DNA from 2 places in the Pseudomonas sp. GGS8 genome. Region 2 is predicted to be linked to the other one. Evidence: predicted binding sites of a transcription regulator. Region 2 holds the regulator's gene; the other holds the start of a gene.
The links. Region 2 encodes sigma-54, which starts transcription at its own class of promoters, with help from an activator protein. Its sites were predicted from a motif close to ANTGGCATNNANNTTGCTNT; they were not measured.

Region 1 (14,945 bases), 880 kb from region 2:
GGATGAACTAGTCGGGTAGCCTGCGTATACTGGCGCGCATTATGTATTTTGGGTTCGATTTCACGGAGCGTCCTGCATGTCCGGCAATACTTACGGCAAGCTGTTCACTGTCACCACCGCGGGCGAAAGCCATGGCCCGGCGTTGGTCGCCATTGTCGATGGCTGCCCGCCGGGCCTGGAGATCTCTCTTGAGGACCTGCAGCGCGACCTGGACCGGCGCAAGCCCGGCACCAGCCGCCACACCACCCAGCGCCAGGAAGCCGACGAAGTCGAAATCCTCTCCGGCGTGTTCGAAGGGCGCACCACCGGTTGTGCCATCGGTCTGTTGATCCGCAACACCGACCAGAAGTCCAAGGACTACTCGGCGATCAAAGACCTGTTCCGCCCGGCCCACGCCGACTACACCTACCACCACAAATACGGTGAGCGCGATTACCGCGGCGGCGGTCGCAGTTCGGCCCGTGAAACCGCCATGCGCGTAGCCGCCGGCGCAATTGCCAAAAAATACCTGGCCACCCAAGGCATCGTCATTCGTGGCTACATGAGCCAGCTCGGCCCGATCGAAATCCTGTTCAAGACCTGGGATTCGGTGGAAGAGAACGCTTTCTTCAGCCCCGACCCGGACAAAGTGCCGGAGCTGGAAGCCTATATGGACCAGTTGCGTCGGGACCAGGATTCGGTCGGCGCGAAGATCACCGTGGTCGCCGAAGGCGTGATGCCAGGCCTCGGCGAGCCAATCTTCGACCGCCTCGACGCTGAACTGGCCCACGCGCTGATGAGCATCAACGCGGTCAAGGGCGTGGAAATCGGCGCCGGTTTTGCCAGCATCGCCCAGCGCGGCACTGAACACCGCGATGAAATGACCCCGGAAGGTTTCCTCAGCAACAACGCCGGCGGCATTCTCGGTGGTATCTCGTCGGGTCAGCCGATCGTTGCGCACCTGGCGCTCAAGCCTACATCGAGCATTACCACGCCGGGCCGTTCCATCGACATCCATGGCAACCCGGTGGAGGTTGTTACCAAGGGCCGTCACGACCCGTGCGTCGGCATCCGCGCCACACCAATCGCCGAAGCGATGATGGCCATCGTGCTGATGGACCACTTGCTGCGTCACCGCGGGCAGAACGCCGATGTGCGCGTGAGCACTCCGGTGTTGGGGCAGCTTTAATGGTTGACCTGATAGCCGCTGCAGTCTGATGGCAGCGGCGGCGCTCCCGTACTGGCGGCTCTCCAGTTTCTACCTGTTCTATTTCGCCTTGCTCGGTTCGACGGCGCCGTTTCTGGCGCTGTACTTCGATCATCTGGGCTTCAGTGCCGCACGCATTGGCGAATTAGTGGCGATTCCGATGCTGATGCGTTGCGTGGCGCCGAATATCTGGGGCTGGCTCGGTGACTACACCGGGCGACGGCTGGCCATCGTGCGTTTCGGCGCGGTGTGCACGCTGCTGACGTTCTCGCTGATTTTCGTCAGCAAGACCTACGCCTGGCTGGCGATGGTCATGGCCTTGCACGCGTTCTTCTGGCACGCGGTGTTGCCGCAGTTCGAAGTCATCACCCTGGCGCACTTGCAGGGGCAGACGTCGCGCTACAGTCAGATTCGCCTGTGGGGTTCCATCGGTTTCATCATCACTGTGGTGGCGCTGGGCCGATTGTTCGAATGGCTGAGCCTCGATATTTACCCGGTGGCGCTGGTGCTGATCATGGCCGGGATCGTCGTCAGCAGCTTGTGGGTGCCCAACGCGCAACCGGTTCAGGGTGAACGGTTGACCGGGGAGGGGTTCCTCCAGCAATTGCGCAGCCCCGGAGTGTTGGCGTTTTACGCGTGCGTGGCGCTGATGCAGATGAGTCACGGGCCGTATTACACCTTTCTGACCTTGCACCTTGAGCGACTCGGTTACAGTCGCGGGCTGATCGGTATGCTCTGGGCGGTCGGTGTGGTCGCCGAAGTCTTGATGTTTCTGGCCATGAGCAAGATTCTCGCGCGCTTCTCGGTACGCCGGGTGCTGTTGGCGAGTTTCCTGCTGGCGGCCCTGCGCTGGCTGTTGCTTGGCTCGTTTGCCGAGTTCCTTTGGGTGTTGCTGTTCGCCCAGGTGCTGCACGCCGCCACCTTCGGCAGCTTTCACGCCGCTGCCATCCAGTTCGTGCAACGTAGCTTCGGCGCGCGTCAGCAAGGGCAGGGCCAAGCGCTATATGCCGCACTGGCCGGCACCGGCGGCGCACTGGGCGCGTTGTATTCCGGCTACAGCTGGAATGCCCTCGGCGCCACATTGACCTTTAGTATTGCCAGTCTCGCAGCCTTCGCCGCTGCCGTTATCATTGCCACACGTATGCAAGAGGACAGGCCATGAGCCTTAGCCGTGAACACCTCGCCCAGGAAATCATCGACGCCGGGCGCTTTCTGTATGGCCGCGGCTGGTCGCCGGCCACCAGCAGCAATTATTCGACCCGACTGTCGCCGACCGAAGCCTTGCTGACCGTGTCCGGCAAGCACAAGGGCCAACTGGGCCCGGACGATGTGCTGACCACCGACTTGTCAGGCAACAGTCTGGAACCGGGCAAGAAGCCGTCCGCCGAAACCCTGCTGCACACTCAGCTCTATAGCTGGCGTCCGGAGATCGGCGCGGTGCTGCACACCCATTCGGTGAATGCCACGGTGCTGTCGCGCCTGACACCGGAAGACTTCATCGAGTTCGAAGACTACGAACTGCAAAAGGCCTTCAGCGGCATTTCGACCCACGAGTCCCGGGTGCACGTGCCGATTTTCGACAACGACCAGGACATTGCACGGCTGGCGGCCAAGGTGCAGCCTTGGCTCGACGCCCACCCTGATTGCGTCGGCTACCTGATTCGCGGCCATGGCCTCTATACGTGGGGCGCGCGCATGAGCGATGCACTGCGGCAGATCGAGGCTTTTGAATTTTTGTTCGAGTGCGAGTTGAAGACGCGTTCGCTCTTTAACCGTAATGCATGAACCGTTAAGGAGTTGCCCTGATGAGCAGCCTGTCCGTTTACCACGTCTCAAGCCCTGACATTCCGAACAAGATGCTGACCCACTTCGAAGACATCGCCTCGACCCTGGCCGAGCAGGGCGTGCGTTTCGACCGTTGGCAAGCCGCGGCGAAAATCCAGCCCGGCGCCAGCCAGGAAGAAGTGATCGCTGCGTATCAGGAGCAAATCGACAAGCTGATGACCGAGCGCGGTTACATTACCGTCGACGTGGTCAGCCTGAACAGCGATCACCCGCAAAAAGCCGAGTTACGTGCCAAGTTCCTCGATGAACACCGCCATGGCGAAGACGAAGTGCGATTTTTCGTCGCCGGCCGTGGCTTGTTCACCCTGCACATCGGCGATTACGTGTACGCCGTGCTCTGCGAGAAAAACGACCTGATCTCGGTGCCCGCGGGGACGCCGCACTGGTTCGACATGGGCGAAAACCCGCATTTCGTCGCAATCCGCCTGTTCAACAACCCCGAAGGCTGGGTGGCCAACTTCACCGGCGATGACATTGCCAGCCACTTCCCGCGTCTTGAGGACTGAACCGATGCCGATCAAAGCGATTCTCACCGACATCGAAGGCACCACCAGCGCGGTGAGTTTTGTGTTCGACGTATTGTTTCCCTACGCGGCCAAACACTTGCCGGATTTCGTTCGGCAAAATGCCGAGCGCGCTGACGTCGCCGAGCAGCTCGCCGCTGTTCGTCATGACAGCGATGAACCACAAGCCGACGTCGAGCGGCTTATCGACATCCTTCTGGGCTGGATCGCAGAAGACCGCAAGGCCACGCCACTCAAGGCGTTGCAAGGCATGGTCTGGGAGCAGGGGTATCAGGCCGGGCAGTTGAAAGGCCACGTTTACCCGGACGCCGTTGAAGCGCTGAAGCGCTGGCATCAGGAAGGCTATCAACTGTTTGTTTATTCCTCGGGTTCGATTCAGGCGCAAAAACTGATTTTCGGATGCTCGGAGGCGGGGGATTTGTCGCCACTGTTCAGCGGCTATTTCGACACCACTTCGGGGCCCAAGCGCGAAGCTCAGTCCTACGAGCGTATCACCCAGGCGATTGGCCTCGAGGCTTCGCAGATTCTGTTTCTGTCCGACATTGTTCAGGAACTGGACGCGGCGCGTGCGGCCGGCATGGCCACCTGTGGCTTGGCCCGTGAGGGCGGGGAACTGGCAGGGCATGTGACCGTCGACAGCTTTGCGCGGATAAACCCTTCTGCCCTGTAACCACATAACTTGCGCGAAGCCAGAAACAACTCAGGCCGTGAAGCGAAAGCTCTCACGGCCTGTTTGTTTGTAGTGCGTTTATTTATACAACCGCAGGATTTAAACCGAGTGATAAGTCGGCAGCGCGAACCGTTGCTGGCTTTGCAGCATGGAGATCTGTGGCAGTTCGCTGGCCTGTTCGGCGATGTCACGGCGAATCGCGCTGATCACCCATGACAGTTGATCGCCGGCGTGCAATTGCTGGTAGGAAATCGAACGTTTGAAGACTTTGCCTTCCTGACTGCGCAGGGTCAGCAGAATGCCGCCGTCAGGCCGTGGCTGGGTGATGACTTCGAAGTTGGAGAACAGCGACGAAAATTTTTCCTGGATCAGGCTCATGTCTATCAGCTCCATTTTGTGCTTGAAGGGCAACATGGAGAGGTAGTTGCAGTGATTGTGCCAGTGCCGTATTTTTTAAAATTTGATATAAATCAACAAGTTATATATTCGTGATTTTCAGCTTGTCGTGCAATTTGCATGAATCGGTATCGTGCATCCTGCATTTTGCGAGGTTGGCGACAATTGGATGGAACCAATCGCAATCGCTGAGGTTGCGCTTTTCGAATGCTGCGGCCGTGGATACAAAACATTGCAAAAACCGCGTGTACAGCTCAAGAAGCCCTGACGTATTTTCGGCCTCAATCAACGCCACCCGACAATAAAAAGATCGAACGGGAGCAATCATGAGCCGCCCGCTGCACGACACGATTACCTGGGGCATGATGCTCCGCAAACTGCCTTCCATTGCCAAAGCCATCCCTCGCGTGGTGAAGGGCATGAAAGTCGCCAACGTCAAGGACCCGACCCAACCGTGTGGTCTCGGATGGAGCTTTGAGCAGGCGACGTTGCGTAACCCCGACGGCCCGGCATTGCTGCAGGGCGAGGTGACGCTCACTTATGCACAAGCCAATCAGTGGGCCAATCGCATCGCCCATCACCTGATTGCCCAAGGCATCGGCAAGGGCGATGTGGTGGCGGTCTTTATCGAGAACCGTGTGGAACTGCTGGTGACGATATTGGCGGTGGCCAAGGTCGGTGCGATCAGCGCTTTGCTTAATACTTCCCAGACCCGCGACACCCTGGCTCACAGCCTGAACCTGGTGACGCCCGTAGCGATCGTGGTCGGAGAAGAGCTGGTTCCGGCCTTCAATGCGGTCCGCGAGCGGGTGGCTATCGATGCAGCGCGCACCTGGTTCGTCGCCGATCAAGACACTTATCGCGATCCGGGCAAAGCGTCCGATGGCTTCATTAACCTGATGACGGCCAGCTGCAACGCCTCCCATGAGAATCCCGACAGCAGCCGACGGGTTTTTTTCGACGACCCTTGCTTCTATATCTACACCTCGGGCACCACCGGGTTGCCCAAGGCCGGGGTATTCAAGCATGGCCGCTGGATGCGCAGCTGCGCCAGTTTCGGGCTGATCGCTCTGGACATGCAGCCGCAGGACGTCGTCTATTGCACCTTGCCGCTGTACCACGCCACCGGGCTCTGTGTGTGCTGGGGCTCGGCGATCAGCGGGGCGTCGGGGTTTGCCATCCGCCGCAAGTTCAGCGCCAGCCAGTTCTGGAGCGACGTGCGCAAGTACCGGGCGACCACCCTCGGTTATGTCGGCGAATTGTGCCGCTATCTGGTGGATCAACCGCGCAGCGTCGACGACAGCCGGCACAGCGTGACGAAGATGATCGGTAATGGTTTGCGCCCTGGCGCGTGGAGCGAGTTCAAGACGCGGTTTGCCGTTGAGCATATCTGCGAGCTGTACGCCGCCAGCGACGGCAATATTGGCTTCACCAACATCCTCAACTTCGACAACACCGTTGGCTTTTCCCTGATGGCCTGGGAGCTGGTGGCGTACGACCATGACAGCGGCGCCCCCACGCGGGATGCCAAGGGGTTCATGCGCAAAGTGGCCAAGGGCGAGCAGGGGCTGTTATTGGCGAGAATCGACGACAAGGCACCGCTGGACGGCTACACCGATCCGCAGAAGACCGCAAAAGTGGTGCTCCACGATGTGTTCGTGAAGGGTGACCGTTATTTCAATACCGGTGACCTGCTGCGCAACATCGGTTTTGGTCACGCGCAATTTGTCGATCGCTTGGGCGACACCTACCGCTGGAAGGGCGAAAACGTTTCCACCACCGAGGTTGAAAACATCCTGTTGCAACATCCGCATATTGCCGAAGCCGTGGCCTATGGCGTGGAAATCCACAACACCAACGGGCGGGCGGGGATGGCGGCCATTACACCGGCCGAATCCCTGGCGACCCTGGATTTCAGTGAGTTGCTGGCGTTCGCCAGGCAGCAAATGCCGGCCTATGCGGTGCCACTGTTCCTGCGGGTGAAAGTGAAAATGGAGACCACCGGAACCTTCAAATACCAGAAGACCCGGCTCAAGGACGAAGCGTTCGACCCGAGCAAAACTGGCGGTGATCCGATTTACGCCTGGCTGCCGGGCACCGAGACTTACGTGCAGGTCACCGAGCAGGTGCTGGCGGATATTCGCGGCGGCAGGCATCGCTATTGAATCTGGCTATGACCCTCCATGAGAAAAAACAAGTGACAGGTTCCGGACTGCTCGGGAAACTATCGGCTTTCCGATTGACCGAATGTGGAGTCCCCAATGTCAGACAAAAGCCGCCAGATGACCCCCGAAGAGGCTGCTGAATTTGCCGAACAGGTGTTCAACAAAGCGCGCGAGGGCGATGCGGCCATGATGGCTGCGCTGCTGACCAAGGGCTTGCCGCCGAACCTGCGTAACCACAAGGGCGACACTTTGCTGATGCTCGCCGCGTACCACGGCCATGTCGACACGGTAAAAGTCCTGCTCGAACACAAGGCCGATCCCGAGATTCGCAACGACAACGGCCAGAGCCCGATTGCCGGCGCGGCGTTCAAGGGGGATCTGGCAGTGGTGAAGGCGTTGGTTGAGGGGGGCGCTGAGGTGGAAGGTTCGTCCTTCGACGGTCGCACTGCGCTGATGATGGCGGCGATGTTCAACCGCGTCGAAATCATCGACTACCTGATCAGCAAAGGCGCCGATCCGGCAGCCAAGGACGCCAATGGCGTGTCTGCGCTGGACGCGGCCAAGACCATGGGAGCGGCGGATACCACCGCGCAGCTGCAAAAACTCCTGGCCTGACCTCTGTAGTGTCGCGGGGCTTTTGTGGCGAGGGAGCTCTGTGGCGAGGGGGCTTGCCCCCGTTGGGCCGCGAAGCGGTCCCCTTCGGTATCTCATTCAAACCCAGTTCTCTGGTTTTACGACTGCTTCGCAGCCGAACGGGGGCAAGCCCCCTCGCCACAGGTTCCTGCCAGGTCCCGCAATCCGTTTCCGAATGCGTTATCCTTCGCGCCCTCAAAATTCCCTCGCTACAGGATCCACCTCATGAAAGCCGCACTCGTTGAACTCATCAGCAAAATCAGCTCCGGGTGCATGGGCGAGGACGAAATCCTGAAAATCGCTGACGAAGCGGCTCAGGCCTACGCCGATCCCGAGGCTTTTCTGGCGGTCAATCCAGACATCAACTACGACGACACCTTCCCGATCCCGTTGGGCGAGTGGGTTGTCGTCGGCAGTCTGCCGGAAACCGTGCTGTTCCAGGCCGACACCTACATGGACCTGTTCGCGCAGATCGTCGCCTCGTTCGGCCCCGGCGTTGAGTTCAACATCAAGCCCAAGCAACTGGCCAAAACCGAAGCTCTCACGGCGCTCAATCGCATTCAGGTGCAGATGAGCAGCCTGAACAAGGAAAACGGTGGCTACACCTTGATGAATTTCAGCCAGTTGCTCGACGATGAACTGCAAGTGGTGCTGGTCTATGGCAACGACGTGCCACGGGTGCTGGAACTGTGCGCCGAAGTCGGCATCGCCGCCGCGCCCTCCCTGGAAGCCCTGAAAGTGGCCATCCACGTCTGAAGCCGTCTACAACGGTAATAAAACGGAACCCTCGCCAGGCCCGACTATCCTAAGAGTGCCTACCATTTTTTTGGAGCGACACCATGGGTTCCACGTTCAACACCCTGATCGGCCTGATTATTTTTGCCCTGGATATCTGGGCCATCATCAACGTGCTTAAAAGTGGCGCCGAAACCGGGATGAAAGTCCTTTGGGTGCTGTTGATCCTGCTGCTGCCGGTGCTGGGCCTGATCATCTGGGCCATCGCCGGGCCAAGGGGCGATGTGCGGATCTGACCGGTTTCGCGCAAGCAACACCGAACCTGTGGGAGCGTGGCTTGCCCGCGATGCCGGCGCTGCGGACTGTCAGCTACACCGCGGTGATCCTGTCGCGTGCAAGTCGAATCGTCGCACCGCCGCTCCCGCAGGGATTGGGTCGAATCATCACGTGAGGTTCGACCTGTCATGTTCCTCGACGTAGAATGCGCGCCTTTCCCGGTCAATCGAGGCGATCGATTGGCCATCATGGGCGGGTAACCGTCCGTTGCCACCCGCATTCATCGGAGCACTTCCCATGAGTAATACCCCAACCAGCGAGTACCTGGAAACCCTCTACGAAGGCTATGGCCAGCGTTTTCGCATGGAAAAACTGCTGCACGAAGTGCGCACCGAACACCAGCACCTGGTGATCTTCGAAAACCCGCGCATGGGCCGGGTGATGGCACTGGACGGCGTTATCCAGACCACCGAAGCTGACGAATTCATCTATCACGAAATGCTCACCCACGTGCCGATCCTCGCCCATGGCACCGCCAAGCGCGTGCTGATCATCGGCGGCGGCGACGGCGGCATGCTGCGTGAAGTGGCCAAACACCGCAGCGTCGAGCACATCACCATGGTCGAAATCGACGGCACCGTGGTCGATATGTGCAAGGAATTCCTGCCGAACCACTCCAAGGGTGCGTTTGATGATCCACGCCTGAACCTGGTCATCGACGACGGTATGCGCTTCGTCGCCACCACTACCGAAAAGTTCGACGTGATCATTTCCGACTCCACTGACCCGATCGGTCCGGGCGAAGTGCTGTTCTCCGAAAACTTCTACCAGGCTTGCCGCCGCTGCCTGAACGAAGGCGGCATTCTGGTGACCCAGAACGGCACTCCGTTCATGCAAATCGAAGAAGTCAAAACCACCGCCGGCCGCCTGCGCAGCCTGTTCCCGGACTGGCACTTCTATCAAGCGGCGGTGCCGACCTACATCGGCGGCGCGATGACCTTCGCCTGGGGCGCAACCGATACCGCCTATCGCAAATTGACCCGCGAAACCCTGCAACAGCGCTTCGCTGGCAGCGGCATCATCACCCGCTACTACAACCCGGAAATCCACATCGGCGCCTTCGCCTTGCCGCAATACGTGCTGCAAGCGGTGAACAAACCCAGCAACGACTGACGCTTCGTCGATCAGAAAAGGCCGTCGCCGGTGTGAAGCACCCGGGTGACGGCCTTTTTCATGTCTCGCTTTTAGGATCCCTTGGAACGATCGGCCAATGCACGAGTCGAGATAGATGTAAGCCCATCGATGGGTTTTATCGAGGAGGCACCGATGCAAAAGTGGAAAATCACTTTCGTGGACGATCACGGTGAAACAGTCGACGAACTCTTCGAGTGCGAGGAGTGCCCGAACAGCGAGCAAGCCGCCAAACTCATTCGCGCCCGGCGCCTGCCGGTCGCTGCTGCACTTGATCTGAATGATCTGGAGGGGCGTACCGATGACCCGACGGTCAAAAGTCTGAAATCCCAGTACAGCATTGAAATCCTCAGCATTACCCCGATCTGATACGCCTCTTGTCACATTCACCACCAGGCCTTGGCAGCGGCTCTGTCTTGGGGCTACTCTGCAACCGAGATCAGCGAATGACTCGCTAAGGTCTGGTCTTGTCAGCTACATGCTTGTTTCCCGGCGGCAACCTCTGTTGTCGTATCGCTTCCATCAATCGATTGAAAGTGCAGGGAATACGGAAAGTCTATCCATCAGTCTGAGGGGGACGTTTCATGAGCACAGCCTATCAAGAAGACATCAGCAGCAGCGTGCTGCGCCGCATGAAAGAAGGCGGTTTCGACTTTTCACGATTCCATCCCATCGAGTTCTACGCCATTTTCCCGGACGAGGAGCGGGCACGCAGGGCGGCAGGTCATTTTTGTGGTGAATCCTTGAATGCCCAGATCAGCGTGCGTGACGACGGCGCGTGGTCGCTGGAATTGAGCAAAGTGATGTACGCCACCTACGACGGGATCGGAAACTTTGAGCAGGACTTCGAGGCAGTGGTCGAACCTCTGGGCGGCATCATCGAGGGATGGGGCGTCAAGCAGGAGGTACGAGGGCTACTCGCATAACCTTATGAACAGCGACAACACTCAGCAACGGCTGACCTTCGGGTTGGCCGTTTTCGTTTTCGCGGTTTGAAAAGGCCGAAGATCGTGTTTTCGATTCATAACGTTTCAAAAATGCAAAAAAAACCGCCTAAACAGGCGGCTAAAAGGGAAGAGCGATCAGTTTTCCAGCGAATGCACGGATTATCCGCCTCTCCCTCCCGAGCAATGAAATCAACTCTGACTATGCTGCTGATAGGCGACAGCATTGCTTCGCCATGAAGCGGGGGCGATCAGGGTGGGGCAATTACCGCACAGGATTGGTGCGGTGCGCGCAGCGACATTATCCAACTGATTGATATCAAAGCGTTTATGCCGATGGCACGGGCCTTGCGAAGGTCTGGACGTCCGGGTGACAAGGAGTACGGCATGATCCGCACCTATTTTGATGAGATGTACGATGCCGGCGGCCAGGTCCGTCCGCATTATCGGGAGTTTGCCCGTTGGCTGGCCGAAACGCCTGACGAGCTTTTGGCACAACGGCGACGCGAGGCCGATCTGCTATTTCATCGCGCCGGGATTACCTTCACGCTCTATGGTGATGAGCAGGGGACAGAGCGTCTGATTCCCTTCGACACCATTCCCCGCAGCATCCCCGCCAGTGAGTGGCGGGTCGTCGAGCGCGGCTGCATTCAGCGGGTCAAGGCATTGAACATGTTCCTTGCCGACCTCTATCACGAGCAGCGCATCATCAAGGCCGGCATCATCCCGGCCGAGCAAGTGCTGGCCAACGAGCAGTATCAGTTGGCGATGCAAGGGCTGGACCTGCACCGCGATATCTATTCGCACATTTCCGGCGTCGACCTGGTGCGCGATGGCGACGGCACGTACTACGTGCTCGAAGACAACCTGCGTACCCCCAGCGGCGTGAGCTACATGCTCGAAGACCGCAAGATGATGATGCGCCTGTTCCCCGAGTTGTTCGCGGCCCAACGCATTGCACCGATCGACCACTACCCGAACCTGTTGCTCGACACCCTGAAAAGCTCCAGCCCGATCGACAACCCGAGCGTGGTGGTGCTGACGCCGGGACGTTTCAACAGCGCGTTTTTCGAGCATGCGTTTCTCGCTCGAGAAATGGGCGTTGAACTGGTGGAAGGCGCGGACCTGTTCGTGCGCGACGACAAGGTGTTCATGCGCACCACGGACGGGCCGAAAGCCGTCGATGTGATTTACCGGCGCCTCGACGATGCGTTTCTCGATCCGCTGGCGTTCAACCCGGATTCGATGCTCGGCGTGCCGGGACTGTTGTCGTCCTACCGCTCCGGCAACGTGGTGCTGGCGAATGCCATCGGCACTGGAGTCGCGGACGACAAATCGGTGTATCCCTTCGTCACGGACATGATTCGTTTCTATCTGGACGAAGAGCCGATCCTGAAGAACGTGCCGACGTGGCAGTGTCGTAATCCTTCGGAACTGTCCCACGTGCTGGCCAACCTTCCGGAGCTGGTAGTCAAGGAAACCCAAGGCTCCGGCGGTTACGGAATGCTGGTGGGGCCGGCGGCGACGGCGGCAGAGATCGAGTCTTTCCGAGAGCGGATCAAAGCCAAGCCCCACGCGTACATCGCGCAACCGACGTTGTCTTTGTCGACCTGTCCGACCTTTGTCGAAAACGGCATCGCTCCGCGCCACATCGACCTGCGTCCGTTTGTATTGTCTGGCCGCGAAACCCGGGTTGTACCCGGCGGTTTGACCCGAGTCGCCTTGCGTGAAGGCTCCCTGGTGGTGAACTCCTCCCAGGGCGGCGGCACCAAGGACACTTGGGTGGTCGAGGATTGAAGGAAGCTTGCCATGTTAAGTAGAACTGCCTCGGATCTGTATTGGATGTCGCGTTACCTGGAGCGGGCGGAAAACCTCGCACGGATGCTCGACATCAGTTATTCGCTGTCGCTGATGCCCCAGGACGGTCGTGGCGACGGCTTGCACGAACTCGCCATGCCGTTGCTGATCACCGGCACCCTGGACGATTACCTGGAACGTCACGGCGATCTGCATGCCGAGCGGCTGCTGCATTTTTTCGCTCTGGACGCGGCCAACCCGGCGAGTATCTACAGCTGCCTCGGCGCGGCGCGAGCCAGCGCCCATGCGGTGCGTGGGCGAATCACTGCCGACATGTGGGAAAACATTAACGCCACCTGGCTGGAAATTCGCGGGATCGCCGAACAGGGCTTGGGTCGCTACGGCATGAGCCGTTTCTGTGAGTGGATCAAGGAACGTTCCCACCTGTTCCGCGGCGCTTGCTACGGCACGATCATGCGTAACGACGCGTTCCGCTTCATTCGTCTGGGCACCTTTATCGAAAGGGCCGACAACACCTTGCGCCTGCTTGATGCCCGTTACGAAATGGCCGGCGATCAAGCCGAAGCAGTCAGTGACGGTACGGCCCACGCCTATTACCAATGGAGCGCCTTGTTGCGGGCCTTGTCGTCGTTCGAGGCCTATACCGAAATCTACCGCGACGCCCCCGGCGCCCGGCATGTGGCCGAGCTGTTGTTGCTGCGCGCCGATGTGCCGCGATCCCTGCGAGCCTGCACCGAAGAGGTCGATCAGATTCTCGCTCAACTGCCGGGGGCCAACGGCCGTCCCGCACAACGCCTGGCGGCGGAAATGGACGCGCGCCTGCGCTACACCGGTATCAACGAAATTCTCGATGAAGGCCTGCATGCCTGGCTGACCGAGTTCATCCCGCTGGTGCGCCAGTTGGGCAATGCCATACACAGTTCCTATCTGGAGGCTGCATGAGACTTTCCATTAGCCACGAGACCGCCTATCACTACGAAGATCAGGTGCGGGCGAGCATCCAGTACCTGCGACTGACACCCCACGACAGCGAGCGCCAGCACGTGCTGAGCTGGCAACTCGACCTGCCGCGCCCGGTGCGTGCGCAACTCGACCCGTTCGGCAACATCCTGCATGTGCTGACCCTGGACGAGCCGCATGAGGCGATCATCATTGGCGCCCGTGGTCAGGTCGACATCGACGAACTGCGCGAAGCCGAGCATGAGAGCCAGTCGGCGCTGCCGTTCCTGCGTTTCACTCGGCTGACCGAAGCCGATGAAGCCCTGCGCGCGTTTGCCGAGAAGGCGTGCAAGCAACGGCGGGATCGCACGGCGCTGATCGATTTGATGCATGGCCTGAACCAGCACATGACCTACACGCCGGGTTCCACTGAAGTGGAGACCAGCGCCGCGCAAGCTTTCGCCGGGCGCTCCGGGGTTTGCCAGGACCATACCCATGCGTTTCTCGCCTGCGCCCGTAGCCTGGGCATTCCCTCGCGTTATGTGTCGGGGTATTTGTACAGCGAGAACAGCGAACACCTGGCCAGTCACGCCTGGGCGGAAGCCTGGCTGGATGACGCCTGGTACAGCTTCGATGTGACCAACGAACTGGCCCGCCCTGAGCGTCACCTGAAGTTGGCCGTGGGCCTGGACTACCTCGACGCCTGCCCGGTGCGCGGCATGCGCCGTGGCGGCGGGTACGAGCAGATGCATGCCAAGGTGTTTGTTTCGCCGACGCCAGTGATTACCGTCCAGCAGCAGTAAGTAATCCCTGTGGGAGCGGGCTTGCCCGCGATGGCGGCCTTCCAGTCACCGCATTTATGTCTGGAGTAACGCTATCGCGGGCAAGCCCGCTCCCGCAGGGAGGAGGGTGTCATTACGGCTTAATTTTGCGCCCAGCCATGTGCTTCAAATACCCCACCAACAAGTCCAGATCCCCCTCCGGCAACACTGTCGACGAGAACCCAGGCATCTTCGCTTGCGGCCACTGGCGCAAACTCTGCGGGTCACGGATGTAACGCTTGAGGAACTTCGCGCCGAAATACTCGGTCGGGTTGAACGGAATATTCAGGTCCGGTCCGAACTGCGCATCCCCCGCGCCATTGAGTCGATGGCAGGCCAGGCAGTTCTTCTGAAACAGCGCAAAGCCTTTGTTCACCGGATGGTCTGCCTTCAGCGCAGGATCGGGCAACAGGGCAGGGAAGCGTTCGGCCACCGGGGCCATGCGCTTGATGCTCGCCACTTCGAACGGCCATTGCTCGGGGCTGATATTGCCCGCCTGTGGATCGGTCCAGACCAGATAGAACGGCCCCGCACTGTGCTTGCCCTCCGACAGCGGCGGCCACGGCTTGGCCGGGTCTTCAATCGCCAGCCAGGCTCGCGCCCCCTGATGGGTATTGAGCAAAGGCGCGGCAGCCAGTTCAGCGGCAAAACCGTCCAAAGCCACGGCTTGCAGGTGATCGTCAGGCTTAGTACCCGTCAACAACGCCGCCATCGGCACGGCGCGATAGCTCATGTCCCGTTTGTAGGAAACGTCGTTAGTGATCGTGATGGTCTGAGCTTGAGGATGCTTGAGCAATTCCTC
Region 2 (14,945 bases):
GCCTGCCGCAAAGCGATTGGTCGAAATGGTTACCCGAGCGCCTGACCCAACAATGGAATTTCTCCGAGATAAAGGCCGGTGGCGAGCTCTGGGTGAACTGGCACGAGGGCGCGCTGCAAAGTGCCGCGATCCGTTTGAACGCGCCTCAACTCAAGGGTGCCTACGCCGAGCGCAAGCCGATCCAGATCAACAATCTGGCGCTTAACGGCTATTTCCAGCGCAGCTCCACAGGCGTCCTGGTCACCTTGGATTCCCTGGCGATGAGCCTGGGAGAAACCCGCTGGGAATCGAAACTGCAATTTCAACAAACCATGGCGACCGACGAGGTGCCAGAGCTCTTGCATCTGCAAGCCGACCGCATCGACCTCACGCCGCTCACCCCGTTGCTGAACGCCTTGGGGCCGCTTCCGGAAGGTGTCGCCACGGCCGTCGAGCGGCTCAAGGTCACCGGGGTCTTGCGCAACGTGCTGATCGACCTGCGTCCCGCGGCTACCGATGACAGCAAATTCAGCTTTGCCGCCAATCTGGAAAAGGTCGGCTTCGACGCTTATCACGGTGCACCGGCAGCGCGAAATGTCAGCGGCAGCATCAGCGGCGACCTCGGGCAGGGCGAGTTGCGCATGGACAGCAAGGATTTCTCCTTGCACCTGGACCCGATTTTCGCCAAGCCATGGCAATACATTCAGGCCAACGCGCGGTTGACCTGGAAACTCGACAAAAAAGGTTTCACCCTGATTGCGCCGTACCTGAAGGTGCTGGGCGAAGAGGGCAAGATTGCCGGCGACTTCCTGATCCGCCTGCATTTCGATCACACCCAGGAAGACTACATGGACCTGCGCGTCGGCCTGGTCGACGGCGACGGTCGCTACACCGCCAAGTACCTGCCGGCCGTGTTGAGCCCGGCGCTGGACGAATGGCTGCGTACGGCGATTCTCAAAGGCGCGGTGGATGAAGGTTTCTTCCAGTACCAGGGGGCGCTGAATCATGGCGCCCCCGAGACGGCTCGCAGCATCAGCCTGTTTTTCAAGGTTCACGATGCCGAGCTGGCGTTTCAGCCGGGTTGGCCGCATGTCAGCAAGGTCAGCGGCGATGTGTTCATCGAAGACAGCGGCGTGCGGATTCTCGCGAGCAAGGGGCAATTGCTCGACACCCAGGTCAACGACGTCTACGTCAATATTCCTCATGTGCCTGCCGGACAGAGCCCCCACCTATTCCTCGATGGCGGGTTCGCCGGTGGGTTGGGCGATGGCCTGAAGATTCTGCAGGAAGCACCGATCGGCACCGCCGACACCTTCGCCGGCTGGGAGGGCGAGGGCGATCTGCAAGGCAAGCTCAACCTGGATATCCCGCTGGTCAAAGGCGAGCGACCGAAAATCCTCGTCGATTTCAAGACCGACAAGGCCCGTTTGAAGCTGCGCGAGCCCACCTTGGAACTGACACAACTGAAGGGCGATTTCCGTTTCGACAATACCAAGGGTTTGAGCGGGCAAAAGATCACGGCGCGAGCATTCGACAAGCCCGTGACCGCGCAGATTTTTGCCGATGGCAGTGCGGGCAAGCTCAACACTCGGGTCACCGCATCGGGTCAGGTCGAGGTCAAGAAACTCACCGAATGGCTGAACGTCACTCAGCCGTTGCCGGTGTCCGGTACGGTCCCTTATCAGCTGCAACTGAACCTTGATGGTGCCGACAGCCAATTGATAGTCAGCTCCAATCTCAAAGGCGTGAAGGTGGATTTGCCGGCGCCGTTCGGCATGGCGGCGGATGTCGGGCGTGACACCGTATTCCGCATGACCCTGCAAGGACCGGAACGGCGTTACTGGGTCAACTACGGTGAATTGGCGAACTTCACGTTTGCGGCACCGACCGGCAATTTCGTCGACGGTCGCGGCGAGTTGTTTCTCGGCGGTGGTGATGCCGTGCTGCCCGGCAACAAAGGCCTGCGTGTGCGCGGCGTATTGTCCGAACTGGATGTTGCTCCCTGGCAGGATCTCGTAAGCAAGTATGCGGGCCAGGACCCAGGCGGCAGTGCCAAGCAATTGCTCAGTGGCGCGGACTTCAAGGTCGGTAAGCTCATTGCTTTTGGCACCACCCTCGACCAGGCGTCGGTGCAGTTGACGCGTAAACCGTCTGCGTGGGCGCTGCAACTCGACAGTCAGCAGGCTAAGGGCACCGTCGGTATCCCTGATGCGAAAGCCGCACCGATTGCGGTCAATCTGCAATACGTACGTTTGCCGGCCCCAGACCCGACGGTGCTGGCCGACGAGAATTCGCCGGATCCGCTGGCCACCGTGGACCCGACGAAAATCCCGGCACTGGATATCACCATCAATCAACTGTTCCAGGGCCAGGATCTGGTGGGCGCCTGGCTATTGAGAGTTCGCCCGACCGGCAAGGGCATTGCCCTCAACTCCCTGGACATGGGCCTCAAGGGCATCTTCCTGCAGGGCAGCGGCGGTTGGGAAGGCACGCCCGGCAATTCCAGCAGTTGGTACAAGGGCCGGGTCAGTGGCAAGAACCTCGCCGACGTACTCAAGGGCTGGGGCTTTGCGCCGAGCGTCACCAGTGAAGAGTTTCACATGGATGTCGACGGTCGCTGGCCTGGCTCACCGGCGTGGCTGGCCACCAAGCGCTTCTCCGGCAGCCTTGATGCGTCGCTCAATAAAGGTCAGTTTGTTGAAGTCGAGGGCAGCGCCCAGGCTCTACGGGTATTTGGCCTGCTCAACTTCAACTCCATTGGCCGCCGCTTGCGCCTGGACTTTTCCGACCTGTTCGGCAAAGGCTTGAGCTATGACCGGGTCAAAGGTCTGCTGGTCGCGAGCAATGGGGTCTACGTGACCCGTGAGCCGATCCTGCTGACCGGCCCGTCGAGCAACCTGGAACTCAACGGCACCCTGGACCTGGTGGCTGATCAGGTTGATGCCAAGCTGTTGGTGACCTTGCCGGTGACCAACAATCTGCCGATTGCCGCGCTGATCGTCGGTGCGCCAGCCGTCGGTGGGGCGCTGTTCCTGATCGATAAGCTGATCGGTGACCGTGTGGCGCGCTTTGCCAGCGTCAGATACACGGTCAAAGGTCCGTGGAAAGAGCCGAAAATCACCTTCGACAAGCCTTTTTGAAAAGCCACTTTCCAAGCCTATGGAGTAGCATGGCTTTAAGGTCGAATGCGCCGACGCTAATCCCTGTAGGAGCGAGGCTTGCCCGCGAACCGACGCACCGCAGTGCATCAGGAAAGACGCCTTCGCGGGCAAGTCGGACCGCCGCACCGCTCGCTCCTACAGTCATGTGTTGTTTTGAGTAAGGAAATGGCCATGTCTGTAGCAGTCATTCAAATGGTCAGCCAGAGCGACGTGCTGGCCAATCTGGCCCAGGCCCGTCGTCTGCTTGAGCAAGCGGCGTCCGGTGGCGCGCAGCTGGCCGTGCTTCCGGAAAACTTCGCTGCCATGGGCCGTCGCGACATTGCCGACATCGGCCGCGCCGAAGCCTTGGGTGAAGGCCCGATCCTGCCGTGGTTGAAACAGACCGCCCGCGACCTCAAGTTATGGATAGTGGCCGGCACGTTGCCGTTGCCGCCGGCGGATCAACCGACGGCCAAAGCACATGCGTGCTCGTTGTTGGTCGATGATCAGGGCGAGACCGTGGCGCGGTACGACAAGCTGCATCTGTTCGACGTGGACGTAGCGGACACTCGCGGGCGCTATCGCGAATCCGATGACTATGCTTATGGCAGTGGTGTGGTGGTTGCCGATACGCCGGTCGGTCGAGTCGGCCTGACGGTGTGTTACGACTTGCGATTTCCGGAGCTGTACAGCGAATTGCGTGCTGCTGGCGCGGAGTTGATTACCGCTCCGTCAGCCTTTACCGCAGTGACCGGCGCGGCCCATTGGGACGTGCTGATTCGCGCGCGGGCCATCGAGACTCAGTGTTATGTGCTCGCGGCCGCCCAGGGTGGAACACATCCGGGGCCGCGAGAGACCTTTGGTCATGCCGCCATCGTCGATCCATGGGGACGGGTGCTGGCACAACAGGATCAGGGCGAGGCCGTGCTGCTGGCCGAACGCGACAGCAGCGAACAGGCGTCTATCAGGGCGCGGATGCCGGTGTCCACTCACCGGCGCTTTTTCTCGCAGGGCGCCCAGCGACCTGCATCAGAACGACGAATTTAAGGCGTAAAGCATATGAGCGAGTTGTTGTCCTCTGTCAGTGAACACCTCCTGGCGCCCGGCGGCGTAACGATCGAGAGCCTGCAAGGTGTGCTCGGTGATCTGGCCGGCCCGGGCATCGATGCCGCCGACCTGTATTTCCAGGGGCAGATTTCCGAGTCCTGGGCGCTGGAAGACGGGATCGTCAAGGAAGGCAGCTTCAACCTCGACCAGGGTGTCGGCGTGCGTGCGCAATCGGGTGAAAAAACCGGTTTTGCCTATAGCAATGCGATCACCCTCGAAGCGCTGGGCGCGGCGGCCCGTGCGGCCCGTTCGATCTCCCGGGCCGGGCAGAATGGCACCGTGCAGGCGTTCACCACTCAGGATGTCGCCCAATTGTACGGGCCGGACAACCCGCTGGAAGTGATGAGCCGCGCCGAGAAAGTCGAGTTGCTCAAGCGCATCGATGTGGCGACCCGCGCCCTCGACCCGCGTATCCAGCAAGTCACCGTGAGCATGGCCGGGGTCTGGGAGCGGATTCTGATCGCCTCCACCGATGGCGGCCTGGCGGCGGATGTGCGGCCGCTAGTGCGTTTCAACGTCAGCGTGATCGTCGAGCAGAACGGTCGCCGCGAGCGCGGCGGTCATGGCGGTGGCGGTCGTACCGATTACCGCTATTTCCTCAGCGAAGACCGCGCCATGGGCTATGCCCGCGAAGCGTTGCGCCAGGCGCTGGTGAACCTGGAAGCGATCCCGGCCCCGGCCGGTACGTTGCCGGTGGTGTTGGGGTCGGGTTGGTCCGGTGTGTTGCTGCACGAAGCGGTCGGTCACGGTCTGGAAGGCGATTTCAACCGCAAGGGCAGTTCGGCCTACAGCGGGCGCATGGGCGAGATGGTTGCATCGAAGCTCTGCACCATCGTCGATGATGGCACCCTCGCCGGGCGCCGTGGTTCGCTGAGCGTCGATGACGAAGGCACGCCGACCGAGTGCACCACACTGATCGAAAACGGTGTGCTCAAAGGTTACATGCAGGACAAGCTCAACGCGCGCCTGATGGGTGTGGCCCGCACCGGCAACGGTCGTCGTGAATCTTACGCGCACCTGCCGATGCCGCGCATGACCAACACTTACATGCTCGGTGGCGAAAGCGACCCGGCGGAAATCATCGCCTCGGTGAAAAAAGGCATCTACTGCGCCAACCTCGGCGGCGGTCAGGTGGACATCACCAGTGGCAAGTTCGTGTTCTCCACCAGCGAGGCGTACTTGATCGAAGACGGCAAGATTACTGCCCCGGTCAAAGGCGCGACGTTGATCGGCAACGGGCCGGAAGCCATGAGCCGGGTGTCGATGGTTGGTAACGATCTGGCGCTGGACAGCGGTGTGGGAACGTGTGGCAAGGATGGGCAGTCGGTGCCGGTGGGTGTCGGCCAGCCAACCTTGAAAATAGATGCGATCACTGTGGGTGGCACAGGATCGTAAGGGTCTCTTGAAAAAGTGAAGCTTCGGGTGAGTTGCGAGGCAACTCACCCGATTCGGGACTTAACGCAAACCGCGTTGAGTCTCATCCAGCTCACGGATGTACTTGAAGATTTTACGGCTCGAAGCCGGTGGCTTGTTGGTCGCCAGTTCGTGCTGGGCCTGACGGATCAGGGAGCGCAATTGTTGACGATCGGCCTCCGGGTAATCGACGACGAATTTCTCCAGGACGGCGTCGTCGCCTGCGATCAAGCGATCGCGCCAGCGTTCCAGGCCGTGGAAACGTTCGTTGTACTGCCGGGTGGAGGCATCGAGTTGATCGAGCAGAGTGAGAATGGCGTCAGTGTCCTGATCGCGCATCAGCTTGCCGATGAACTGAAGGTGCCGTTTACGCGCGATGTTCGCGGTGTGCTTGGGCGCATCGGCCAGAGCCCGGCGCAAAGCGTCGGTCAACGGCAGTTTTGCCAGCAGGTCAGGCTTGAGTGTTGTAAGGCGCTCGCCGAGGCCAACCAGAGCATGCAGCTCGCGTTTGACCTGGGATTTGCTTTTTTCTCCCGTATCGAGGGAGTCGTCGTAAGAATCAACCATGGTGGCCGTCCGCAAAGAAACGCCGCCATGATAACCAGTCGGGGGCCGCTTGTCCGGCCCGGTCGCTCGATGACCGTTACCGAAAGCAGAATTTGAGTGGAGAACAGCATGAGTGCAGTTGAAAGCGTCGGCCCACAAGCGTTGCCGGCACTGCAAGAGCAAGTCGAGCAGATCATTGCTGAAGCCAAGCGCCAGGGCGCCAGTGCCTGTGAAGTGGCGGTGTCGCTGGAGCAGGGCCTGTCGACCACGGTGCGTCAGCGGGAAGTCGAAACCGTTGAGTTCAACCGCGACCAGGGCTTTGGCATCACCTTGTATGTAGGGCAGCGCAAAGGCTCGGCCAGCACCTCGGCCAGCGGTTCGGAAGCGATTCGCGAAACCGTCGCTGCTGCGCTGGCAATCGCCAAACACACGTCGGAAGATGAAGCCGCAGGCCTGGCGGATGCCGCGCTGATGGCCAAGGAACTGCAGGACTTCGACCTGTTCCACCCATGGAGCATCACCCCGGAGCGAGCGATCGAGCAGGCCCTGGCCTGTGAAGCGGCGGCGTTTGCCGCCGACAGCCGGATCAAGAATGCCGACGGTACCACCCTCAGCACTCACCAGGGTTGCCGTGTGTACGGCAACAGCCACGGTTTTGTCGGCGGTTATGCCTCGACCCGTCACAGCCTCAGCTGTGTGATGATCGCCGAGGCCGATGGCCAGATGCAGCGCGATTACTGGTACGACGTGAACCGGCAGGGCAATTTGTTAGCCAGCCCGGAGAGCATCGGCCAGCGTGCCGCGCAACGGGCAGCGAGTCGCTTGGGCGCGCGCCCGGTGCCGACCTGCGAAGTGCCGGTGCTGTTTTCTGCGGAACTGGCCGGCGGTTTGTTTGGAAGTTTCCTCTCGGCGATTTCCGGTGGCAGTCTGTATCGCAAATCGTCGTTCCTCGAAGGCACGCTGGGGCAAAAACTGTTCCCGGAATGGCTGACCATCGATGAACGTCCGCACTTGATGCGCGCCTTGGGCAGCTCTGCCTTCGACGGCGATGGCCTGGCGACCTACGCCAAGCCGTTCGTGGAAAACGGCGAGCTGGTGTCCTACGTGCTTGGCACCTATTCCGGCCGTAAGCTGGGCATGCCGAGCACCGCCAATGCCGGCGGGGTGCACAACCTGTTCGTCACCCATGGCGACGAAGATCAGGCGGCCTTGTTGCGCCGCATGGGTCGTGGCCTGCTGGTCACTGAATTGATGGGGCAGGGCCTGAACATGGTCACTGGCGATTACTCCCGTGGCGCGGCGGGTTTCTGGGTCGAGAACGGTGAAATCCAGTTCGCGGTCCAGGAAGTGACCATTGCCGGCAACATGCGTGACATGTTCAAGCAGATCCTTGCGGTGGGTAATGACCTGGAATTACGCAGCAACATTCGCACCGGTTCGGTGTTGATCGAGCGGATGACGGTGGCGGGCAGCTAAGCTGCGACTGCTGCACAAAAAAACGCGCCACCCAATCGGGTGGCGCGTTTTTTTTGGATCAAGATATCGCAGCTTTTGTCAGCGCCTACGCGTCTGTGGCCGCGACCGAATGCTGCAATCCATTGATCTTTATTCGCCTTCGTCGAAGTAGTTATTGATCAGCGCCACCAGTGCAGCCATTGCTTCCTGCTCTTGTTCACCTTCGGTTTTCAGGTGGATTTTGGTGCCCTTGCCCGCAGCCAGCATCATCATGGCCATGATACTTTTGCCATCGACCATAGTCTCTGGAGTGCGGCCAGCCCTGATCTGGCACGGGAACTGCCCGGCCACCCCGACGAACTTTGCAGATGCGCGGGCATGCAGGCCCAGCTTGTTGATGATTTCGATTTCCAGAGCAGGCATCGCGATGTGAATCCTTTAGCTGAGGTCGCGGTGGCGAACCTGGACGTTCTTCAGGGATTGTTGCAGGACCTGACCCAGACGTTCGGTCAAGTAGACAGAGCGGTGATGTCCGCCGGTGCAGCCAATGGCAATGGTGACATAGGCGCGGTTGCTGGCGGCAAAGCGGGGCAACCACTTGAGCAGGTAGGAGGAAATGTCCTGGAACATCTCTTCGACATCCGGCTGTGCCGCCAGGTACTCGGCCACCGGTTGATCGAGCCCGGACTGTGCCCGCAGCTCCGGTTTCCAGTAAGGGTTGGGCAGGCAACGCACGTCGAACACCAGATCGGCGTCCACCGGCATGCCACGCTTGAACCCGAAAGACTCCACCAGAAACGCAGTACCGGGCTCCGGCTGATTCAGCAGGCGCAGCTTGATGGTATCGCGCAGCTGATACAGGTTCAGACTGGTGGTGTTGACCTTGAGGTCGGCCAGATCGGCGATCGGCCCCAGCAGATTGGTTTCGTCCTCTATCGCCTCCGCCAGCGAGCGATTGGCGCTACTCAGGGGGTGACGACGGCGGGTTTCCGAAAAACGTTTGAGCAGGGTCTCTTCATCGGCGTCCAGATACAGCACATCGCACTGGATATGCCGGCTGCGGACTTCTTCCAGCAATTCGGGAAACCGTGACAGGTGGCTCGGCAAGTTGCGTGCATCGATGGACACGGCCACCAGCGGTTGTGCCAGTTCGGTATGAATCAGCGCGCGTTCGGCCAGTTCTGGCAACAGGCCGGCAGGCAGGTTGTCGATGCAGTAGTAGCCGTTGTCCTCGAGAACATCGAGGGCAGTGCTTTTACCTGAGCCGGAGCGGCCGCTGACGATGATCAGGCGCATGATTAGTGACCGTTTTGCTCGTTCAGGACAACCTGATACAAGGCTTCGTTGCTCGGGGCGCTACGCAGTTTTTCGCGCACTTCCTTGCGGTCAAGCATGCTGGCGATCTGGCGCAGCAACTCCAGGTGCGCATCGGTGGCGGCTTCCGGGACCAGCAGGACAAACAGCAGGTCAACCGGGGCACCGTCGATGGCGTCGAAATCGATGGGTGCGTCCAAGTGCATCAAGGCGCTGATGGGCGACTCACAGCCCTTGAGGCGGCAGTGGGGGATGGCGATACCGTTGCCAAAACCGGTGGAACCGAGTTTTTCACGGGCGACCAGACTCTCGAAGACATCCTGCATGGCCAGACCCGGCACTTCGCGATGGATAAGGTTGGCAATTTGCTCGAGGGCTTTCTTTTTACTGCCGCCCGGCACGTTCACGAGGGAACGGCCGGGGGTCAGGATGCTTTCAAGTCGGATCATGGGTTGGGAGTGTTAACGACCGGTCGCGCCCTGGAGGAGGCTCTGGGTCTTTTCCTTATGCTTTTTGAGTTGTTTATCCAGCTTGTCGGTCAGTGCGTCGATCGCTGCGTACATATCGGTATGTTCCGCGTTAGCGACCACTTCATTGCCGGGAATATGCAGTGTGGCTTCGATTTTCTGCTTGAGCTTCTCGACCGTCATCGTGACTTGCACGTTGGTGATCTTGTCGAAATGCCTCTCTAATCGTTCGAGTTTTTCGCCGATGTAGGTGCGAAGAGGTTCGGTCACTTCCAGTTGGTGTCCACTGATGTTGACTTGCATACAGCTTCTCCTTCGTTGCCAGTGCATAAAGCGGTAGATCAGATGATCTACCACTGGAACGCTGTGGCGTGGCTCTACATCAACCGCTTGCGTTCGCTCGAAGGCGCGATCCCGAGGGATTCGCGGTACTTGGCGACGGTGCGGCGAGCCACCTGAATGCCTTGTGCCTCCAGTAAACCAGCGATCTTGCTGTCACTCAACGGCTTTTTCTGATTTTCCGCGGCAACCAGTTTTTTGATGATCGCGCGGATCGCCGTGGACGAGCATTCACCGCCTTCGGAGGTGCTGACGTGGCTGGAAAAAAAGTATTTCAGTTCATAGATGCCCCGTGGGGTATGCATGAATTTCTGCGTGGTCACCCGTGAAATAGTCGATTCATGCATGCCTACCGCCTCAGCGATGTCGTGCAGTACCAACGGCTTCATGGCCTCGTCGCCGTACTCCAGGAAGCCGCGCTGATGCTCGACGATCTGGGTGGCCACTTTCATAAGGGTTTCGTTGCGGCTTTGCAGGCTCTTGATGAACCAGCGAGCTTCCTGCAGCTGATTACGCATGAAGGTGTTATCAGCGCTGGTATCGGCGCGGCGTACGAAGCCGGCGTATTGGGCGTTGACCCGCAGGCGTGGCACCGACTCCTGGTTCAGCTCCACCAGCCAGCGCTCGTTGTCCTTGCGCACGATCACGTCGGGAACAACGTATTCGGCTTCGGTGGACTCGATTTGCGAGCCCGGGCGCGGGTTGAGGCTCTGGACCAGTTCGATCACCTGGCGCAGTTCATCTTCCTTGAGCTTCATGCGGCGCATCAGCTGGCTGTAGTCGCGGCTGCCGAGCAGGTCGATGTAGTCGGTGACCAGGCGCTTGGCCTCGGCCAGCCAAGGGGTCTTGGCGGGCAGTTGGCGCAGTTGCAGCAGCAGGCATTCACCGAGGTTGCGAGCGCCGATACCGGCGGGCTCGAATTGCTGGATGCGATGCAGGACGGCTTCGATTTCGTCCAGTTCGATGTCCAGTTCCGGATCGAAGGCCTCAAGGATTTCCTCGAGGGTTTCGTCCAGATAGCCCTGATTGTTGATGCAGTCGATCAGGGTCACGGCGATCAGGCGATCGGTGTCGGACATCGGTGCCAGGTTCAGTTGCCAGAGCAAATGGCTTTGCAGGCTTTCACCGGCCGAAGTACGGGTGGTGAAATCCCACTCGTCGTCATCATTGCTCGGCAGGCTGCTGGCACTGGTCTGGTAGACGTCTTCCCAGGCGGTATCGACAGGCAATTCGTTGGGAATGCGTTCGTTCCAGTCGCCTTCCTCAAGGTTATCCACCGTCGGAGCGGTTTCCTGGTAGGAGGGTTCCTGAATGTCGGCGTTGGGTTGCTGTTCGGCTTTGTCGGCCAAGGGGTCGGCGTTATCGAAGTCGTCGCCTTCTTCCTGGCGTTCGAGCATCGGATTGGACTCCAGGGCCTCCTGGATTTCCTGTTGCAGGTCCAGGGTCGACAATTGGAGCAGGCGGATGGCCTGTTGCAGCTGCGGTGTCATCGTCAGCTGCTGGCCCATTCTCAAGACTAGCGATGGTTTCATGGCAGGGGCTTAACACCTTATTCGCCGGCGCACATGCGCCATCCACTACAGGGCGCCGAAGCGCCAAACATAAGCAAATTATATGCCTGAAACTGAAGTGTTTGCCTAGAGCGCTGTAACAATAAAAAACTATTGATTTTTTATTGAAAAAGAGCGCTCAGGCGACTGGCCAGGCAGTTCAGCGCTTACAGGCGGAACTCGTGGCCCAGATACACTTCCTTGACCAGTTCGTTGGCCAGGATGGTGGCAGAGTCACCTTCAGCGATCAGCTGGCCATCATTGACGATGTAGGCGGTTTCGCAGATGTCCAGGGTTTCACGGACGTTGTGGTCAGTGATCAGCACGCCAATGCCTTTGGCCTTGAGGTGATGGATGATCTGCTTGATGTCGCCCACCGAGATCGGGTCCACGCCGGCGAAGGGTTCGTCGAGGAGGATGAATTTCGGGTTGGTGGCCAGTGCCCGGGCAATTTCCACGCGACGGCGTTCGCCACCGGACAGGCTCATGCCAAGGCTGTCACGGATGTGGTGGATGTGAAATTCCTGCAGCAGGCTTTCCAGCTCTTTGCGGCGACCTGCCTTGTCGAGCTCCTTGCGGGTCTCGAGGATGGCCATGATGTTGTCGGTCACCGACAGCTTGCGGAAGATCGACGCTTCTTGTGGAAGATAGCCGATACCGGCCTTCGCACGACCGTGCATCGGCTGGTGGCTGACATCCAGGTCATCGATCAGTACGCGGCCCTGATCGGCCTGCACCAGACCGACGATCATGTAGAAACAGGTGGTCTTGCCGGCGCCGTTGGGACCAAGCAGGCCGACGATCTGACCGCTGTCGATGGACAAGCTGACGTCACGCACGACCTGGCGGCTCTTGTAGCTCTTGGCCAGATGCTGAGCTTTCAGAGTTGCCATTACTGGGCCTTTTGCTCGTCGGTTTTCTTTTTCGGCTGGATCACCATGTCGATGCGCGGACGCGTCTCGGTGACTTTGTTGCCCGTGGCGCGACCGGCGCTCGCAAGCTTCTTGACCGTGTCGTAGACGATTTTCTCGCCCTGGGTGGTGTTATTGTCCTTGTCGACAACTTTTGCCTTGTCGATCAGCACTACGCGGTTTTGGGCTGCGTGGTACTGGATGGTCACGCCCCAGCCCTGAACGGGCTTGGTGTCACCAGCGGTCTGCAGTTGCTCGAAGTAGGCCAGGTTGCCCACCGAAGTCACCACGTCGATGTCGCCTGCAGGCGTGCGGGTGATGGTCACGGTGTTGCCCTTAACGATCATCGAGCCCTGGGTGATGATCACGTCACCTTTATAGGTGGCAATGCCATTCTTGTCGTCCAGCTGGGCGTCGTCGGCCTGAATGCGGATAGGCTGCGCTTGATCGGTCGGCAGAGCCCAGGCGCTCACGCTTCCCAGTGCTGCGCTCAGACTGAGCAAAATAGGGAGAGTTTTAACGAGCCTCATACTGTCCTCTTACGTTCGATAGCAGGTGTATCCTGCTTTCTTTCAAGTACGCTTTCATTCCGTTGCCTGTCGATACACCGCCAGCGCCGTCGATTCTAACGGGTTGATCGGTCTGCGCATATTGCTGCTGCGGGAACACTGTCATACGGGTGGTGGTAATCAGGGTTTTACGGTTTTTTTCGTCGAAACGGGTGATGCGTACCGAGTCAATCAGCTCGACCTGGGTGCCGTCCGGGTTGACTTCGCCGCGCTCGCTCTGGACGTGCCAGGGGAACTCGGTACCGCGAAACATGTTCAGGTCAGGATTGGACAGCAACGTCACTTCGGTCGCTTTCAGGTGTTCGACCTTGTCGGACGTCATTTCGTACTGCAATTTGCCGTCCGGCAGGTACTGCACGCTGTGGGCGTTGGTGGCGTAATAGTCGATCATGGCTTCATCGACTTGCGCCACTGGCTTGTCGAGGAAGCGTTCCGGGCTGATGTTCCAGTAGCCGACCGCAGCGAATAGCGCCGCGATGCAACCGAATATCAGGATGTTGCGAATCTTTTTGCTCAGCATGTTGGGCTCACAGGTACGCGGCGTTGGCCGCATCGAGGCGGCCCTGGGCGCGCAGGATCAATTCGCAGAATTCGCGCGCGGCACCCTCGCCGCCACGGGCCTGGGTGATGCCGTGGGCGTGTTCGCGCACGAAACTGGCGGCGTTGGCCACCGCCATGCCCAGGCCGACGCGGCGAATCACCGGCAGGTCCGGCAGGTCGTCGCCGAGGTAGGCCACGTGTTCATAGCTTAGGTTGAGTTGGGCAAGGAGCTCGTCGAGCACCACCAGTTTGTCTTCGCGACCCTGGTACAGGTGTGGAATGCCGAGGTTCTTCGCCCGCCGTTCGACCACCGGAGTCTTGCGGCCGCTGATGATAGCGGTCTGCACGCCGGCTGCCATCAACATCTTGATGCCCTGACCGTCGAGGGTATTGAAGGTCTTGAATTCGCTGCCGTCTTCGAGGAAATACAGGCGCCCGTCGGTCAGCACGCCGTCGACGTCGAATACCGCCAGTTTGATCTGTTTGCCGCGTTGCAGTAGATCCGTGCTCATTACATGACTCCCGCGCGCAGCAAATCGTGCATGTTCAAGGCGCCGACCGGACGGTCTTCGCTGTCGACCACGACCAGCGCGTTGATCTTGTGGTCTTCCATGATTTTCAGCGCCTCGGCGGCAAGCATCTCGGCACGTGCGGTCTTGCCGTGGGCGGTCATGACCTGGTCGATGGTGACGCTGTGGATGTCGATGCTGCGGTCCAGGGTGCGACGCAGATCGCCGTCGGTGAAGATCCCGGCAAGTTTGCCGTCGGCTTCCAGAACCACGGTCATGCCCAGGCCCTTGCGGGTCATTTCCATCAATGCGTCCTTGAGCAGGGTGCCGCGCTGAACCTGCGGCAGCTCTTGCCCGGCGTGCATGACGTTTTCCACTTTCAGCAGCAGGCGTCGGCCAAGCGCGCCGCCGGGGTGGGAAAAGGCGAAATCTTCAGCGGTAAAACCGCGGGCTTCCAGCAGCGCCACCGCCAGGGCATCGCCCATCACCAGGGCGGCGGTGGTCGAAGAGGTTGGCGCCAGGTTCAACGGGCAGGCTTCGTGCTCGACGTGAACGTTGAGGTTGACCTCGGCAGCCTTGGCCAGCGCTGAATCGGGATTGCCGGTGACGCTGATCAATTTGATGCCCAGGCGCTTGATCAGTGGCAGCAGGGTGACGATTTCATTGGTGGAGCCGGAGTTCGACAGTGCCAGGATGATGTCGTCGCGCGTGATCATGCCCATGTCGCCGTGGCTGGCTTCGGCTGGATGCACGAAGAATGACGTGGTGCCGGTACTGGCCAAGGTGGCGGCAATCTTGTTGCCGATATGCCCCGATTTGCCCATGCCGACCACGACTACGCGGCCTTTGCTCGCCAGAATCATCTCGCAAGCGCGTACGAAATCTGCGTCGATATGGGGCAGCAAGCCTTGTACGGCTTCCAGTTCGAGGCGGATGGTGCGTTGTGCAGATTGAATCAGGTTGCTGGATTGGCTCATGTCAGAAATCGTATAGCCTGATGAAAAGGCGGCGATTATAACGGTAATGATCAAAACCCTCACGCAAGTTCGTCGTGCTTTGTCATTCCTTATTACTGAAACCCTCTAAATAGATGATTTCAGGTGGTC

Region 1: a site for sigma-54 is predicted at 10,901-10,920, ahead of J3D54_RS17405 (circularly permuted type 2 ATP-grasp protein). Genes of this name have one in related genera too.

Annotation. Positions count from the first base shown of each region.
Region 1 covers NZ_JALJWF010000001.1:3,818,390-3,833,334, forward strand. Annotated here, with positions in the region: gene aroC (chorismate synthase) at 77-1,168, shown strand; gene J3D54_RS17345 (MFS transporter) at 1,197-2,348, shown strand; gene J3D54_RS17350 (methylthioribulose 1-phosphate dehydratase) at 2,345-2,971, shown strand; gene J3D54_RS17355 (acireductone dioxygenase) at 2,992-3,537, shown strand; gene mtnC (acireductone synthase) at 3,542-4,225, shown strand; gene J3D54_RS17365 (DUF3509 domain-containing protein) at 4,325-4,603, opposite strand; gene J3D54_RS17370 (long-chain-acyl-CoA synthetase) at 4,948-6,786, shown strand; gene J3D54_RS17375 (ankyrin repeat domain-containing protein) at 6,883-7,401, shown strand; gene J3D54_RS17380 (hypothetical protein) at 7,645-8,175, shown strand; gene J3D54_RS17385 (PLDc N-terminal domain-containing protein) at 8,259-8,450, shown strand; gene speE (polyamine aminopropyltransferase) at 8,728-9,603, shown strand; gene J3D54_RS17395 (hypothetical protein) at 9,757-9,990, shown strand; gene J3D54_RS17400 (ribonuclease E inhibitor RraB) at 10,206-10,547, shown strand; gene J3D54_RS17405 (circularly permuted type 2 ATP-grasp protein) at 10,953-12,362, shown strand; gene J3D54_RS17410 (alpha-E domain-containing protein) at 12,375-13,325, shown strand; gene J3D54_RS17415 (transglutaminase family protein) at 13,322-14,125, shown strand; gene J3D54_RS17420 (cytochrome c) at 14,238-14,945, opposite strand, start outside.
Region 2 covers NZ_JALJWF010000001.1:2,934,525-2,949,469, forward strand. Annotated here, with positions in the region: gene J3D54_RS13160 (YhdP family protein) at 1-3,119, shown strand, start outside; gene J3D54_RS13165 (carbon-nitrogen hydrolase family protein) at 3,312-4,166, shown strand; gene tldD (metalloprotease TldD) at 4,179-5,621, shown strand; gene yjgA (ribosome biogenesis factor YjgA) at 5,682-6,206, opposite strand; gene pmbA (metalloprotease PmbA) at 6,315-7,661, shown strand; gene J3D54_RS13185 (HPr family phosphocarrier protein) at 7,791-8,063, opposite strand; gene rapZ (RNase adapter RapZ) at 8,079-8,936, opposite strand; gene ptsN (PTS IIA-like nitrogen regulatory protein PtsN) at 8,939-9,403, opposite strand; gene raiA (ribosome-associated translation inhibitor RaiA) at 9,416-9,724, opposite strand; gene J3D54_RS13205 (RNA polymerase factor sigma-54) at 9,799-11,292, opposite strand; gene lptB (LPS export ABC transporter ATP-binding protein) at 11,478-12,203, opposite strand; gene lptA (lipopolysaccharide transport periplasmic protein LptA) at 12,203-12,751, opposite strand; gene lptC (LPS export ABC transporter periplasmic protein LptC) at 12,738-13,310, opposite strand; gene J3D54_RS13225 (HAD family hydrolase) at 13,318-13,842, opposite strand; gene J3D54_RS13230 (KpsF/GutQ family sugar-phosphate isomerase) at 13,842-14,816, opposite strand.